DNA from 2 places in the Streptomyces sp. NPDC050121 genome. Region 2 is predicted to be linked to the other one. Evidence: riboswitches for the same ligand, from Rfam matches in the RefSeq annotation. Region 2 holds a riboswitch; the other holds the start of a gene.

Region 1 (7,273 bases), on a different contig from region 2:
ATGACGGAGACCAGCGCGATGATGAACAGCAGCTGCGGGAAGGCCAGCAGACCGTCCATCACCCGGCTGATCAGGGAGTCGATCCAGCCGCCGAAGAAGCCGGCGAGGATGCCCAGCACCGTTCCGAGGATCACGGCGACCACGGCGGACAGGAAGCCGACCAGCAGCGAGATCCGGGCGCCGTAGAGGATGCGGGCGAAGATGTCGCGGCCGTTGACCGGCTCGACGCCGAGCAAATGGTCGCCGCTGACACCGCCCAGGGAGCCCGTGGGCGTGCCGAAGAGCGGGTCGATGAGGTTCTCGTGGTACTCGTTCGGGTCCTGGTCCAGGAGCCCGGTGATGACCGGCGCGAGCAGCGCGATCACGACGAGGAAAAGCACCACGATGCCGCCCGTGAGGGCCAGCTTGTCCCGCTTGAGGCGCTCCCAGGCGATCCGGCCCAGGGAACGGCCCTGAACGGCCTTGGCGCCGCTGGTGGCGACCGCCGCTTCCTCGGCCGCGCTCGGGGCCGCTTCCGCGGTCGGCTCGTGCAATGGTGCCGTCATCTGGCAGGGACCCCTCTCAACCGGCGGTAGCCGGCCCGCACTTTGCCGCGGTAGCGGCGTGATCAGTCCGTAATACGCAGGGGATAAGTCCCCTGGAGCGGGAGTCTTCAACGCTTTGGCGATCTGTTGCCAGACTTGGCAGTGAATGGATGCGTAAACGTGATGCGGGTAGAGGGGTTCCGTTATCCGGACGGCGGGTAACGCCCCCCGGACGGGGATTAGTTAGGGCAGATCGGACATAACTGGTACTAATCGCCGTTATCTACGCGCGAAGACGTCCGGTAACCACCCCGTGACAGGAGTGGAAGGAAGGGTGAAGGCGACAGGAGGGGCGAGGGAGATCCGCGGCGGCGGTCAGTAGCGTCCGGTGGGCGGATAGCCGTAGCCGCCCGCGGGCGCCTGGGCCGGGGCGGAAGCGTGGGCCTCACGGTCGTAGAAAGGCCGGGCGTTGGCACGCATCCACATCACGACGGGGTCGTACTCGTCGGTCATGGCGACCGTCGACACCGGCAGCCCCTCCGGCACCGCGCCGATGGACTGCTGCATCATCGCCCGTACGGCGTCCACGGCCGGCGGCGAGGACTCGTACACGTCGAGCCCGATGGCCAGGTAGGGAGCGCCCAGCGCCGGCTGTACCCAGGCCCGGCGCAACGCGCGGACCACCGGGGTACGGTGGGCGTTCTGCGCGAGCAGGGCGTAGAACTGCGGGACCTCGATGCCGGGCTCGGACAGCCGCAGCGGGCCTGCGGGCTGGCGCTCCAGGCCGGTCGCGATCCGGCGCAGGTCCAGCCAGGGGATGCCGACGCCGCCGCCGGGAGCGTGCGGATTCAGCCAGAGACCGTAGTGGTCGGGGTAGAGGGTGCGGGCCACGTCGAGTCCGTCGACCACCTCGTAGGACCTGTTCCAGCCGCTCGCGCTGAGCTCCTGGGCGGAGGTCACGCACGGCGCGTAGCCGTAGCCCTCGACCTCCATGTTTCCGTACTGGGCGTCCGGGGAGCCGGCCTGGCCGTGCCACAGGAGCATCCAGACCTGGCCGGAGGAGGGGGTCGCGAGCGCGCGCAGGAGCGCCTCGTAGGCGTCGTAGCGCCCGGGCGTGACCTGGCGCAGCATGTGCTCGACCTGACCGGTCGCGATGCCGCTGGCGCTCACCTGTACCGCCCCTTCTTTTTTGTTGCCCCGCGTTGGAGTCCAGCTTAGGCGCTCTGCTGGTCGAGCCGTTGAGAGCTCGGGGCGTGCTGTCATCCTCGGGCTGCAGATCGTGCGTGGCCGAGCGCGCCCCGCGGCGAAGCCGCAGGGGAGCACAGCCCCGCGCCCCCAGGCCGGCTTTACCCTGAGGGAGTTGCTAGTGGGCCCTTGTGTAGAAGGGGCGGACCCTGGTCCTCAGCCATTCGCCCACCGGGTCCTGGGCGACGTCCAGGAGGACCAGGTTGACCGGCCAGGGGGACGAGGTGCGGCCCAGGGCCCTGCCGAGTGCCTCCAGCGGGAGTGCGCGCAGGTCGCCCTCCCACTGGGAGAGTTCGACGCCGACGAACATCACCGGGTCCGCCGTCTCGATCGCGGCCAGGCAGCGGCGGGCCGTGCGGACCACGCCTATGGACTCGAACTCCGCCGAGGCCGCGGCCAGGAAGTCCACCGGGTCGTCCTGCCAGTCGGGCTCGTAGAGGCGGACGCGGCCGCCGCTCGCGGGGCCGTCCAACGGGGTGCGGCCCGCCCGGCACAGCTCGGCGACGGCCGGCGGCGGCAGCGGGACGCCGACCACGCCCTCGGGGTTCACCATGATGCCGACCTGCGGGGGCAGCCCGCGGGCGAACTCCACGGCGGGCGCGATCGTGAACGACATGTGCGAGCCGACGACCTGGCGGAACTGCTCCTCGGAGCTGAAGACCGGCACGTACACCTGGCCGTCGAGCTCCAGGGTGGGCAGGTCGAGGGGGCCGCTGTGCGGGCCGCCGCCGCTGGGCAGCGGCACCCAGACGAAGCTGCGGCCGAGCACCTCCACGATGCGGCCGCCGGCTCCCGGCACGCCGAGGGAGACGGAGAGCACCTCCTCCAGCTCGTTGCCGGGCCATCCGCCGTGCGAATGGGGGTGCGCCTGCGCCGGGAAGTCCGCGGAGAAGTCCGTCGGGAAGTCTGCCGGGGGGAAGTCCATCTGCCTACCGCCTGCTAAGAACCGCTCACTCTGCTGTGGCTGAAAGGCTAGCGGGTACCGGGCGTTCCGCCCGAGCCCTCAGCCCGTGAATCCGATCCGGCGCAGCGTGTCGGCCGCGTCGCGGTCGAGCAGGACCGCCGAGCCGCAGCCCTCGGGCAGCCGGCCCTTCTCCACCGAGCGCAGCAGCCGGGCGGCGGCGTGCCGGTGGCGCAGGAACGCGTACCGCGAGACGCCTTGGCCGCGCTCGCGCTGGCCCTCCAGGGCCGTGTCCGCGCCGACGTCGAGCAGCAGCAGGTGGAGGGTGCCGCCGCGGCGGCGGGCCTCGCGGGCCAGCCAGTCACGCACCCAGGTCTGTGTGCCGCAGTCGTGCACGACGACGCCCTTGCCGCCGCGCAGGGCCCGGCGCAGTCCGGCGTAGTGGGCGAGGCGGACGAGGGGGCGGTAGAGGGCGTAGGGCAGGAGGCGGGGTGCGCGGGCGTCCCAGCGGTCGCGGGTGTCCTGGGAGTCGACGCGGACACCGCTCACGGCCCGCTTCATGAGCGTGGACTTGCCGCTGCCGGGCAGTCCGGTGACCACGACCAGGTCACGGGGGCCGAAGAGCAGGCCGTGCGGGCTGCGGCCGGCCCGCTCGCGCAGGTCACGGACGACGGGCTCGGGCTGCCGGCCGCACGCCTTGCGGGCCTGGGCGCCGGGCTGCGCGGGCAGCGCGATCCCCGAGATGGTCGCGAATGCCGTGGTCCTCGCCGTGGTCGCCTCGTTCACCGTGATCGTCCTCCCCTGGGGTCAGGTAGTCCTCATCCCCGCCAAGCGTAAAGAGAAGGTAATGCGCGGCGCCTCGCGATTTCGTACGCATACCGACACAGGCCGGTTACAGATGCGGCCTGCCGCGATCGGGGCGGGCCGTGCAATGATGGCCGCGCCAACTGCATACCGGCCGTTCGAATCCGCGCGGGAGAGTCCTCAGCAGCAGTTTCGCTGGGGCGCCGAAGGAGCAAGTCCCTCCCTTGAATCTCTCAGGTCCCCGTTACCGCGCGGGCGAGGCACATCTGAAAAGCGGGCCGCCCCTTGTCTCGACGAGGTCGGCCCCACCCAAGGTGCAAGCCATGTCCGACCCGTCGTAACGGGCAGTCATGGCGAACCTCTCAGGTTCCGATGACAGATGGGGAGGAGTGGGGAGGAACCACCTCGCCCGTCATGCCTTGGGAGACGACCGTCCGATGAGCAGTACTGAAGAACTCCGTCACACCGCGCTCGATGCGCTGCATCGTGTCCTCGGCGCGACCATGACCGACTTCGCCGGCTGGGACATGCCCCTGCGCTACGGCTCCGAGCGCGACGAGCACAACGCCGTCCGCACGAAGGCCGGGCTGTTCGACCTCTCCCACATGGGCGAGATCACCGTCAGCGGTCCGCAGGCGGGCGCCCTGCTGAACTTCGCGCTCGTCGGCGACCTCGCGGCCGTGGGCGTGGGCCGCGCCCGCTACACCATGATCTGCGGCGCGGACGGCGGCATCCTCGACGACCTGATCGTGTACCGGCTCGCCGACGCGGAGTTCATGGTCGTCGCCAACGCCTCCAACGCGCAGGTCGTGCTGGACGCCCTCGTGGAGCGTTCCGCCGGCTTCGACGCCGAGGTCCGTGACGACCGGGACGCCTACGCCCTGATCGCCGTCCAGGGACCGGAGTCCCCCGGCATCCTGGCCTCGCTTACGGACGCCGACCTCGACGGCCTGAAGTACTACGCCGGTCTGCCCGGCACCGTCGCCGGCGTCCCCGCGCTCATCGCGCGCACCGGCTACACCGGCGAGGACGGCTTCGAGCTGTTCGTGAAGCCGGAGCACGCCGTCGAGCTGTGGCAGGCGCTGACCAAGGCGGGCGAGGGCGTCGGACTTCTCCCATGCGGCCTGTCCTGCCGGGACACGCTGCGTCTGGAGGCGGGCATGCCGCTGTACGGGCACGAGCTGAGCACCTCCCTCACCCCGTTCGACGCCGGGCTGGGCCGGGTGGTCAAGTTCGGCAAGGAGGGCGACTTCGTGGGGCGCGAGGCGCTCGCCGCGGCGGCCTCGCGGGCGCAGGAGCAGCCCCCGCGCGTCCTCGTCGGCCTGGTCGCCGAGGGGCGTCGCGTCCCGCGCGCCGGGTACGCGGTCGTCGCGGGCGGTGCCGTGATCGGCGAGGTCACCTCCGGCGCCCCCTCCCCCACCCTCGGCAGGCCGATCGCGATGGCGTACGTCGACGCGGCCCACGCGGCGCCGGGGACCCCGGGCGTCGGCGTGGACATCCGGGGCGCCCACGAGCCGTACGAGGTCGTGGCGCTGCCCTTCTACAAGCGCCACAAGTAGAGACTCAAGACCCCTCCGGGCGCGTGACGCCGCACACATTCCCGCTGCTCACGCACGGTTCCAGCAGTCCCCCCTTCATCAGCACCCACCCGCGTACAGGAGAATTCAGGCCATGAGCAACCCCCAGCAGCTGCGCTACAGCAAGGAGCACGAGTGGCTGTCGGGCGCCGAGGACGGCGTCTCGACGGTCGGCATCACGGAGCACGCGGCCAACGCGCTCGGCGACGTGGTGTTCGTCCAGCTCCCGGAGGTCGGTGCCACGGTGACCGCGGGCGAGTCCTGCGGTGAGCTGGAGTCGACCAAGTCGGTCAGCGAGCTGTACTCGCCGGTCGACGGCGAGGTCGTCGAGGTCAACCAGGATGTCGCCGACGACCCGTCGCTGGTGAACTCCGCCCCCTTCGAGGGCGGGTGGCTGTTCAAGGTACGCGTCGCGGGCGAGCCGCAGGAGCTGCTGTCCGCCGACGAGTACACCGCCTTCACCACCGGCTGAGGAGTCGTAGACGCATGTCCGTCCTGAACACGCCCCTGCACGAGCTCGACCCGGAGATCGCCGCCGCCGTCGACGCCGAACTGGGCCGCCAGCAGTCCACCCTCGAGATGATCGCCTCGGAGAACTTCGCTCCGCTCGCGGTCATGGAGGCGCAGGGCTCGGTCCTGACCAACAAGTACGCCGAGGGCTATCCGGGCCGGCGCTACTACGGCGGCTGCGAGCACGTCGACGTCGCCGAGCAGATCGCCATCGACCGGATCAAGGACCTGTTCGGCGCCGAGTACGCCAACGTCCAGCCGCACTCGGGCGCCTCCGCCAACCAGGCCGCCCTGTTCGCCCTCGCCCAGCCCGGCGACACCATCCTCGGCCTGGACCTCGCCCACGGCGGCCACCTCACCCACGGGATGCGGCTCAACTTCTCCGGCAAGCAGTTCGACGTGGTCGCCTACCACGTGGACGACGCCGGTCTGGTCGACATGGCCGAGGTCGAGCGTCTCGCCAAGGAGCACCGGCCGAAGGTGATCATCGCCGGGTGGTCGGCGTATCCGCGGCAGCTGGACTTCGCGGAGTTCCGCCGGATCGCCGACGAGGTCGAGGCGTATCTGTGGGTCGACATGGCGCACTTCGCGGGCCTGGTCGCGGCCGGGCTGCACCCCAACCCGGTGGAGTTCGCGGACGTCGTCACGTCCACCACGCACAAGACGCTGGGCGGCCCGCGCGGCGGGATCATCCTGGCGAAGCAGGCGTTCGCGAAGAAGCTGAACTCCTCCGTGTTCCCGGGCTTCCAGGGCGGTCCCCTGGAGCATGTGATCGCGGCGAAGGCGGTCTCCTTCAAGGTGGCGGCCTCGGCGGAGTTCAAGGAGCGCCAGCGCCGTACGGTCGAGGGCGCGCGGATCCTCGCCGAGCGGCTGACGGCGCCGGACGCCCGCGAGGCCGGCGTGAACGTGCTGTCCGGCGGCACCGACGTGCACCTGATCCTGGTCGACCTGCGCGAGTCCGAGCTGGACGGGCAGCAGGCCGAGGACCGTCTCCACGAGGTCGGCATCACCGTCAACCGCAACGCGGTCCCGAACGACCCGCGGCCTCCGATGGTGACGTCGGGGCTGCGGATCGGCACCCCGGCCCTCGCCACCCGCGGCTTCACCGCCGAGGACTTCGCGGAGGTCGCGGACGTCATCGCGCAGGCGCTCAAGCCGTCCTACGACGCGCAGGCGCTCAAGGCCCGGGTCGTCGCCCTGGCCGAGAAGCACCCGCTGTACCCCGTTCTGAACAAGTAGTTCCTGTTTGCCCGGCAGCCCCGCACACTCGTAAGACGGGTGGGCGGGGCACCCGGCGAAAACCTTTCTGCACCACCCCTTGTCTTGAGGAGTCCCCGTGGCCATCTCGGTCTTCGACCTGTTCTCGATCGGCATCGGCCCGTCCAGCTCCCACACGGTCGGCCCGATGCGCGCGGCCCGCATGTTCGCGCGGCGACTGCGCAACGAGGGCCTGCTGGACGCCGTCGCGTCGGTCCGCGGCGAGCTGTACGGCTCGCTCGGCGCGACCGGCCACGGCCACGGCACCCCGAAGGCGGTCCTGCTCGGCCTGGAGGGCTCCTCGCCGCGCACGGTGGACGTGGAGGGGGCGGACGACAGGGTGGAGCAGATCAAGGAGTCCGGCCGGCTGCGGCTGCTGGGCTCGCACGAGATCCCGTTCTCCTTCGACGACGACCTGGTCCTGCACCGCCGCAAGGCCCTGCCGTACCACGCGA
Region 2 (7,273 bases):
AATGGCCCTTGAGCTGGGCGAACTCGACAGCGAGCACGTCGGCGTCCACCACGCCCCCTCCGTCCATGGCTCCGTCCCAGCCGCAGTGCCTGTCCAGCCCGCCCCGGAGGGGTCCGTCCCCGAACCCCGCCCTGCTGAAATCGAGCGTCACGTCCCCTGGGACCGCTCGCCGGCACCACCCTCGCCCGAAGGACTTCCGCTCGATCCGGCCGATGTCCTGCACCTCGGCCCGACCCGGCTCCCCCGTGCGTTCGCCGGTGCCGGTCGCGGCGCCGAGGACGGCCAGGGTGCGCTGGTCGACGGGGTTCATGTGGACGAGTGCGCAGACCGCGGCGAGCCGGGGGTCGACCGGCAGGTCGACCGCGCCCATGTCGGCCGTGAGCGCGGTCGACGGGCGCGGGCGCTTCCGCGGTCGGCCGACCGTCCCCCGCGGTCGCCCCGCGTCCACCATCTGCCGCTCGCGGCCCTATCGTGACCGGCATGCAGAGCTACACAATCGGCCAGGCGGCACGGCTGCTCGGCGTGAGCCCCGACACCGCACGCCGCTGGGCCGACGCCGGCCGGGTGGCGACCCATCGCGACGAGGCCGGACGGCGCCTCATCGACGGCAAGGACCTCGCCGCCTTCTCCGTGGCACTCGCCCGGGCCGACAGCCCCGCCGAGGACACCCCGTACACCTCGGTCCGCAACGCCTTCCCCGGCATCGTCACCGCGATCAAGCTCGGCGACGTCGCCGCCCAGGTGGAGATCCAGGCCGGCCCGCACCGTCTGGTCTCCCTGCTCACCCGCGAGGCCGTCGAGGAACTGGGACTGGAGGTCGGCATGGAGGCCACGGCCCGCGTGAAGTCGACAAACGTACACATCGACCGCACCTGAACGACGACGGGCGGCCACCTCCTCCTGGTCGCCGCCGCGGAGCTCGAACCGCACCCGGGTGCGAAGGTCTGGGCAAGCGTCAAGGCGACGCAGACCCATGCATACCCGGCATAAACCGAGCGGAGCCCTACCGTTGGTGCCCATGACCCTGAGCATCCGCAATCAGCTCCCCGGCACCGTCACCGCCGTCCACCCCGGCGAGGTCATGGCCACCGTCACGATCCGCCTGGCCGGCGGCCAGGACGTCACGGCGGCCATCACGCTGGAGGCCGTGAACCACCTCGGCCTCACCGCCGGTACCGCCGTCCGCGCACTGGTGAAGTCGACGGAGGTCTCGCTGGCCACCGGCCCGGTCGACGGCCTCTCGATCCGCAACCGGCTCCCCGGCACGATCACCGGTCTCATGATCGGCAGCGCCATGGCCACGGTGAAGATCACCGTGGCGGGCGGCGAACTCACCGCGGCGATCACCAAGGACGCGGCCACCGACCTCGGTCTCTTCGTGGGCTCCGGCGTCATCGCGCTGATCAAGGCGACCGAGGTGTCCCTGGCCACCGACTAGACGCCCCGCCCACGGCACAGAACGCCCTGGGCGCGTCGAGAGCGGTGCGACGGACTCCAGGCTCAGCGCCGCGAGACCCTGGCCCGTGAGCGGGCCGAACACGCCCGCTCACGGGCCGGGACCTGAGCGATTCCGCAGCGCGCAGAACAGTCGGGATCACCCCCGTGCCCCGCGCACCCCAGACCGCGGCCGCCCCGGAGAGACCCTGCCCGGTCGCTGGGAGGTGCCCCGATCATCGGCAAGGACGGCGACTCGGCTGGGAAACCCCAGCCGAGCAGCGCCTCGCCCGCTCAGTCCTCGTACGCGTCCAGCGGGGGGCACGAGCAGACCAGGTTCCGGTCGCCGAAGGCCTGGTCGATCCGGCGCACCGGCGGCCAGTACTTGTCGGCGGCGGACACCCCGGCCGGGAAGACGGCCTCCTCACGCGTGTACGCGTGCTCCCATTCCCCGCCGAGCGCCGCCGCGGTGTGCGGGGCGCCCCGGAGCGGGTTGTCCTCGGCCGGCCACTCGCCGGCCCCGACCTTCTCGATCTCCGCGCGAATGGCGATCATCGCCTCGCAGAAACGGTCCAGCTCGATGAGGTCCTCGGACTCGGTCGGCTCGATCATCAGCGTCCCGGCCACCGGGAACGACATCGTCGGCGCGTGGAACCCGTAGTCGATGAGCCGCTTGGCGACGTCGTCGACGCTCACCCCGGTCGCCTTGGTGAGCGGCCGCAGGTCGATGATGCACTCGTGCGCGACCAGCCCGCCCGGGCCGGTGTAGAGCACCGGGTAGTGCGGCTCCAGCCGCTTGGCGATGTAGTTGGCGCTGAGCACCGCGACCTGCGTGGCCCGCTTGAGCCCCTCGCCGCCCATGAGCCGCACATAGGCCCAGGAGATCGGCAGGATCCCGGCGGAGCCCCAGGGAGCCGCCGAGATCGGCCCCACACCCGTCTCCGGCCCGGCGGCGGGCTGCAGCGGGTGGTTCGGCAGATACGGCGCCAGATGCGACCGTACGGCGACCGGCCCGACCCCCGGGCCGCCACCGCCGTGCGGGATGCAGAACGTCTTGTGCAGGTTCAGGTGCGAGACGTCCCCGCCGAAGTGCCCCGGCTTGGCGAGCCCGACGAGCGCGTTGAGGTTGGCGCCGTCGACGTACACCTGCCCGCCCGCCTCGTGCACCTGCGCGCAGATGTCCGCGACGTGCTCCTCGAAGACGCCGTGCGTGGACGGGTAGGTGATCATCAGCACCGCCAGCTCGTCCCGGTGCTGTTCGATCTTCGCCCGCAGGTCCTCGACGTCGATCTCGCCGTCCTCGGCGGTCTTCACGACGACGACCTTCATGCCCGCCATGACGGCACTGGCCGCGTTCGTGCCATGCGCGGAGGACGGGATCAGGCAGACCGTCCGCTGCTCGTCCCCGTTGCCCCGGTGGTACCCGCGGACGGCGAGCAGCCCCGCCAGCTCCCCCTGCGACCCGGCGTTCGGCTGCAGGGACACCTTGTCGTACCCGGTGACCTCGGCGAGCCGCTCCTCCAGCTCACGGATGAGGGTGAGGTAGCCCGCCGCCTGCTCGGCCGGCGCGAAGGGGTGCAACTGCCCGAACTCGGGCCAGGTGACCGGCTCCATCTCGGTGGTCGCGTTGAGCTTCATGGTGCAGGAGCCCAGCGGGATCATGCCCCGGTCCAGCGCGTAGTCCCGGTCGGCGAGCCTGCGCAGATAGCGCAGCATCGCGGTCTCGGAGCGGTGCCGGTGGAAGACAGGGTGGGTCAGGATCGCGTCGGACCGCAGCAGCCCGGCGGGCAGGGCTTCGGCGGTGGCCGTGTCGAGCGACTCGATGTCGCCGTCCACGCCGAAGGCGGCCCAGACCGCCGCCACCTGCGCCCGCCCGGTCGTCTCGTCGCAGGCGATCGACACCTGGTCGGCGTCGACGAGGTGCAGGTTGACCCCGTGCTTCCGCGCGGCGGCGACGACCTCGGCGGCCTTCGCCGGCACCCGCACGGTCAAGGTGTCGAAGTACGACCCGTGCACGACCTCGACTCCGCCGGCCGAGAGCCCGGCGGCGAGGATCGCCGCGTACCGGTGGGTGCGCAGGGCGATCGCCCGCAGCCCGTCCGGCCCGTGGTAGACGGCGTACATGCCCGCCATCACCGCCAGCAGCACCTGCGCCGTGCAGATGTTGCTCGTGGCCTTCTCACGCCGGATGTGCTGCTCACGCGTCTGCAGCGCCAGCCGGTAGGCCTTGTGCCCGTCCGCGTCGACGGACACCCCCACGAGCCGCCCGGGCAGGCTGCGCGCGAACTTCTCGTGGACGGCCATGTAGCCGGCGTGCGGCCCGCCGAAGCCCATCGGCACCCCGAACCGCTGCGTCGTGCCGACCGCGATGTCCGCCCCCAGCTCACCGGGCGACTTCAGCAGCGTCAGCGCGAGCAGATCCGCGGCCACCGTGACAAGCGCGCCGAGCCCGTGCGCCTCGTCGACGATCGCCTTGAGGTCGCGCACGGCGCCGGAGGCTCCGGGGTACTGCACGAGCACGCCGTTGATCTCGCGCCCGGCGAACTCCGCCGGAATGCCGTCGCTCAGGTCCGCGACGACGACCTCCACGCCGGTCGGCTCGGCCCGGGTCTCGATCACGGCGATGGTCTGCGGCAGCACGTCCGCGTCAATGAGGAAGAGGCCCTTTTTGTTCTTCCCCATCCGCCGGGACAGCGCCATGGCCTCGGCGGCGGCCGTGCCCTCGTCGAGCAGGGACGCACCGGAGGTGGGCAGCCCGGTCAGGTCGGCCACCATGGTCTGGAAGTTCAGCAGCGCCTCGAGCCGACCCTGCGAGATCTCCGGCTGGTACGGCGTGTAGGCCGTGTACCAGGCCGGGTTCTCCATGACGTTGCGCAGGATGACGGGCGGCGTGAACGTCCCGTAGTACCCGAGCCCGATCATCGAGTCGAGAACCTGGTTGCGGTCGGCCAGCGAACGCAGTTCGGCCAGCACCTCGGCCTCGGTGCGCGCTCCCGGCAGGTCCAGCGTGTCGGCGTTCTTGATCACATCCGGGACGGCGACGGCGGTGAGCTCGTCGAGCGAGCCGTAGCCGACCTGCGCGAGCATCTTGGCCCGCGCCTCGACGTCGGGCCCGATGTGGCGCTGCTCGAAGGGGATTCCCTGTTCGAGTTCGGAGAGCGGAATGCGATCGGCGGTCATTTCTGAGGCCTCCTGGTCTGACGACCTTCGAGGGTCACCACGGCGCGGGTACCCGGACGGCCTCCCCCTCTGTCATCTCAACCTGAGAGCTTCACCGGCCGCCCGAGGACAGCCGGCTTTCACCGTCGGTGAGAGCGGACGCCGTCGACGCCGTCGGCACCCGCCCTGCTTTCCAGAGTGACCTCGTCCGTGCGGTACGTGAGCCTGAGAGATTCCGGGGAGGATTTGCTCCTTCGGCGCCTCCGATTATGTCCGGAGGACTCTCCCGCACGGGGTCAGCAGCCGTTGTCAGACTACCAGCGAGGTCAACGCCACCCTCTCGAGTGGCCGCCCGTCCCAAAGTGCTCTTTTGTAGTGCTTACGGATGAGTTGCGACCATGTGGAGGGCCCGTGCAGACCGACATCGATCCGCGCAACCTGATCGGCCGCAAGGCGTTCGACCGCAACGGCACCAAGATCGGCACCGTCGACGAGGTCTACCTCGACGACGCCACCGGAGTGCCGGAGTGGGCGGCCATACGCACCGGTCTGTTCTCCCGCGACGCCTTCGTCCCTCTGGAGCCCAGCGAGCTGGTCGAGGGCACCCTGCACATTCCCTTCGACCGGGCCCTGATCAAGGACGCCCCGGACTTCGGCGTGGGCCGCCACCTCTCTCCGGAGCAGGAACTCCAGCTCTACCACCACTACGGCCTCGACGTGGCCGCCCCGCCTCCGCTTCCCGACCACGACTTCGGCCGGCTCGCGGGGACGGACGAGAGCTGAGCCCCTCAGGCACAGGCCTGTATCAGCTCCCGGAGGATCCCGGCAGGGTCGTACAGCGGCCGGGCTCCGTCCGTGACGACTCTCCGCGTGCCGTCGTCGACCGGATCGGCCCGCGCCCAGTCGGGAGAACCGACCCCCACCTCCACTTCCAGACCGGAAGCGGTGACATGCCGCCATTCGGTGATGGGCCCCCATTCCTGCACGCGGACCAGCTCCCCCAGGGACAGTTCACCCGCCCAGGCGTCGTCGGCGGCGTACCGGTCAGGGGCCGTCGACAACAGCACGAGATCGACGTCCGAATCGGGACGCGCGGCACCACGCGCACATGACCCGACGAGGAGCAGCCCGACCACGTCGCTCCGGTTCGCGCACCAGCGGGTGACCCGATCCACCACCTGCCGCATCTCCGCCGCACGCTCCGGCGACACCCCACCCGCGTCCACGACCCGACCTCCGTGCAGTTTCATCCAGCTTCCCCCTCTCCTATCGGCGCCGCCTCGCAGGACAGCGCCACCCCTCCGACTCATCCCACACCGCGAGCCGCTTCACTCTGTGTAACTGATCCGTCTCGCTGAGAGTTCCCGGCCCGGCCGTCCTCGTCAGATATTCGCCGCACCAGTGGCAGCGGATCCGCCGGCTCCAGCTCAGGGTCGTCGGTCCGGAACGTCCGCACCCGTCCCGGCTCCGACTCGGGCGTCTCGAACCGCACCGTGACCCGGCCCAGCCCACTGCCCTGCACCCACCCGTGGCCGAGTTCGGCATGCCGCACGTCGTGTCCCGGCCGCCAGTGGTGCTCGACCGGCACCGGCTCCTCGCCGACGGGCTCGTCCGCCAGGTCCTCCTCGGGCCCTTCCGCCCGCTCCTCCGCCGCCTGCGCGAACAGGTCCTCCTGCGTGAAGTCCGCCAGCCCGCTGACGCCCACGCCGAGCAGCCGCACCCCTCCCGTCGTGTCCACGGATTCCAGCAGCCGGGCCGCCGCCTCCCGGATCACCGCCGGATCGTCCGTGGGACCGCGCAGGGTCTCGGACCGGGTGAGCGTGGAGAAGTCGTACCGCCGCACCTTCAGCACGATGGTCCGCCCGGACAGACCCGCCCCCCGCAGCCGCCGCACACACCGGTCCGCCAGCCGTTGCACCTCCAGCTCGACCCGGACCCGATCGTGGATGTCCACGTCGTACGTGTCCTCGACCGACACCGACTTGGTCTCCCGCTCGGCCACCACGGGCCGGTCGTCATGCGCCAACGCCATGGCGTACAGGGCATGCCCATGGGCCTTACCCAGAAGCCGAACCAACTCGTCCTCACCGGCCTCGGCGATCTCGTCGACCGTGGTGATCCCGGCCCTCCTGAGATGGTCGCCGGTCGCCGGGCCGACCCCCGGCAGGGTCCGCACCGACATGGGCCCGAGCAGCGCCCGCTCGGTGCCCGGCTCGATCAGTACGAGACCGTCGGGTTTCGCCTGCTCCGAGGCGATCTTCGCGAGCATCTTGCAGGAGGCCAGTCCCACCGAACCCGTGAGCCCGGTGACCGCCCGGATGTCCGCGCGCAGCCTGATGCCCGCCAGCCGCGCCGACTCACTGTCCCAGGCCGCTTCCCCGGCCTCCAGGTCCACGAAGGCCTCGTCCAGACTCAACGGCTCCACCAGCGGCGACAGCGCCCCGAGCAGCTCCATGACCTGGTCGCTGATCGACCGGTAGAACGCGAAGCGCGGAACGAGATAGGCCGCGTTCGGAGCCAGCCTGCGCGCCTGGGCCATGGGCATCGCCGAGTGCACCCCGAAGACCCGCGCCTCGTACGACGCGGTCGCGACCACTCCGCGGGGCCCCAGACCGCCCACGACCACGGCTTTCCCGCGCAGACTCGGCTTGGACGCCTGCTCCGCCTGCGCGAAGAAGGC

Evidence for each region. A riboswitch is a leader RNA that binds a small molecule or an ion and turns the genes downstream of it on or off. The one in region 2 is predicted to bind glycine.
Region 1: it holds a riboswitch for glycine, as region 2 does, so the genes downstream of both, gcvT (glycine cleavage system aminomethyltransferase GcvT) here and gcvP (aminomethyl-transferring glycine dehydrogenase) in region 2, are expected to answer to the same signal.

What each region holds. Positions count from the first base shown of each region.
Region 1 is NZ_JBITJV010000005.1:296,644-303,916, forward strand. It holds gene ACIBTS_RS10965 (ABC transporter permease) at 1-545, opposite strand, end outside; gene ACIBTS_RS10970 (enhanced serine sensitivity protein SseB C-terminal domain-containing protein) at 900-1,694, opposite strand; gene ACIBTS_RS10975 (enhanced serine sensitivity protein SseB) at 1,888-2,694, opposite strand; gene ACIBTS_RS10980 (AAA family ATPase) at 2,773-3,456, opposite strand; glycine riboswitch at 3,634-3,734, shown strand; gene gcvT (glycine cleavage system aminomethyltransferase GcvT) at 3,912-5,033, shown strand; gene gcvH (glycine cleavage system protein GcvH) at 5,146-5,523, shown strand; gene glyA (serine hydroxymethyltransferase) at 5,538-6,800, shown strand; gene ACIBTS_RS11000 (L-serine ammonia-lyase) at 6,898-7,273, shown strand, end outside.
Region 2 is NZ_JBITJV010000035.1:90,064-97,336, forward strand. It holds partial or broken gene ACIBTS_RS37685 (AraC family transcriptional regulator) at 245-352, opposite strand; gene ACIBTS_RS37690 (helix-turn-helix transcriptional regulator) at 481-876, shown strand; gene ACIBTS_RS37695 (molybdopterin-binding protein) at 1,019-1,438, shown strand; gene gcvP (aminomethyl-transferring glycine dehydrogenase) at 1,729-4,614, opposite strand; glycine riboswitch at 4,797-4,892, opposite strand; gene ACIBTS_RS37705 (PRC-barrel domain-containing protein) at 5,005-5,376, shown strand; gene ACIBTS_RS37710 (nucleotidyltransferase domain-containing protein) at 5,382-5,843, opposite strand; gene ACIBTS_RS37715 (DNA polymerase IV) at 5,900-7,273, opposite strand, start outside.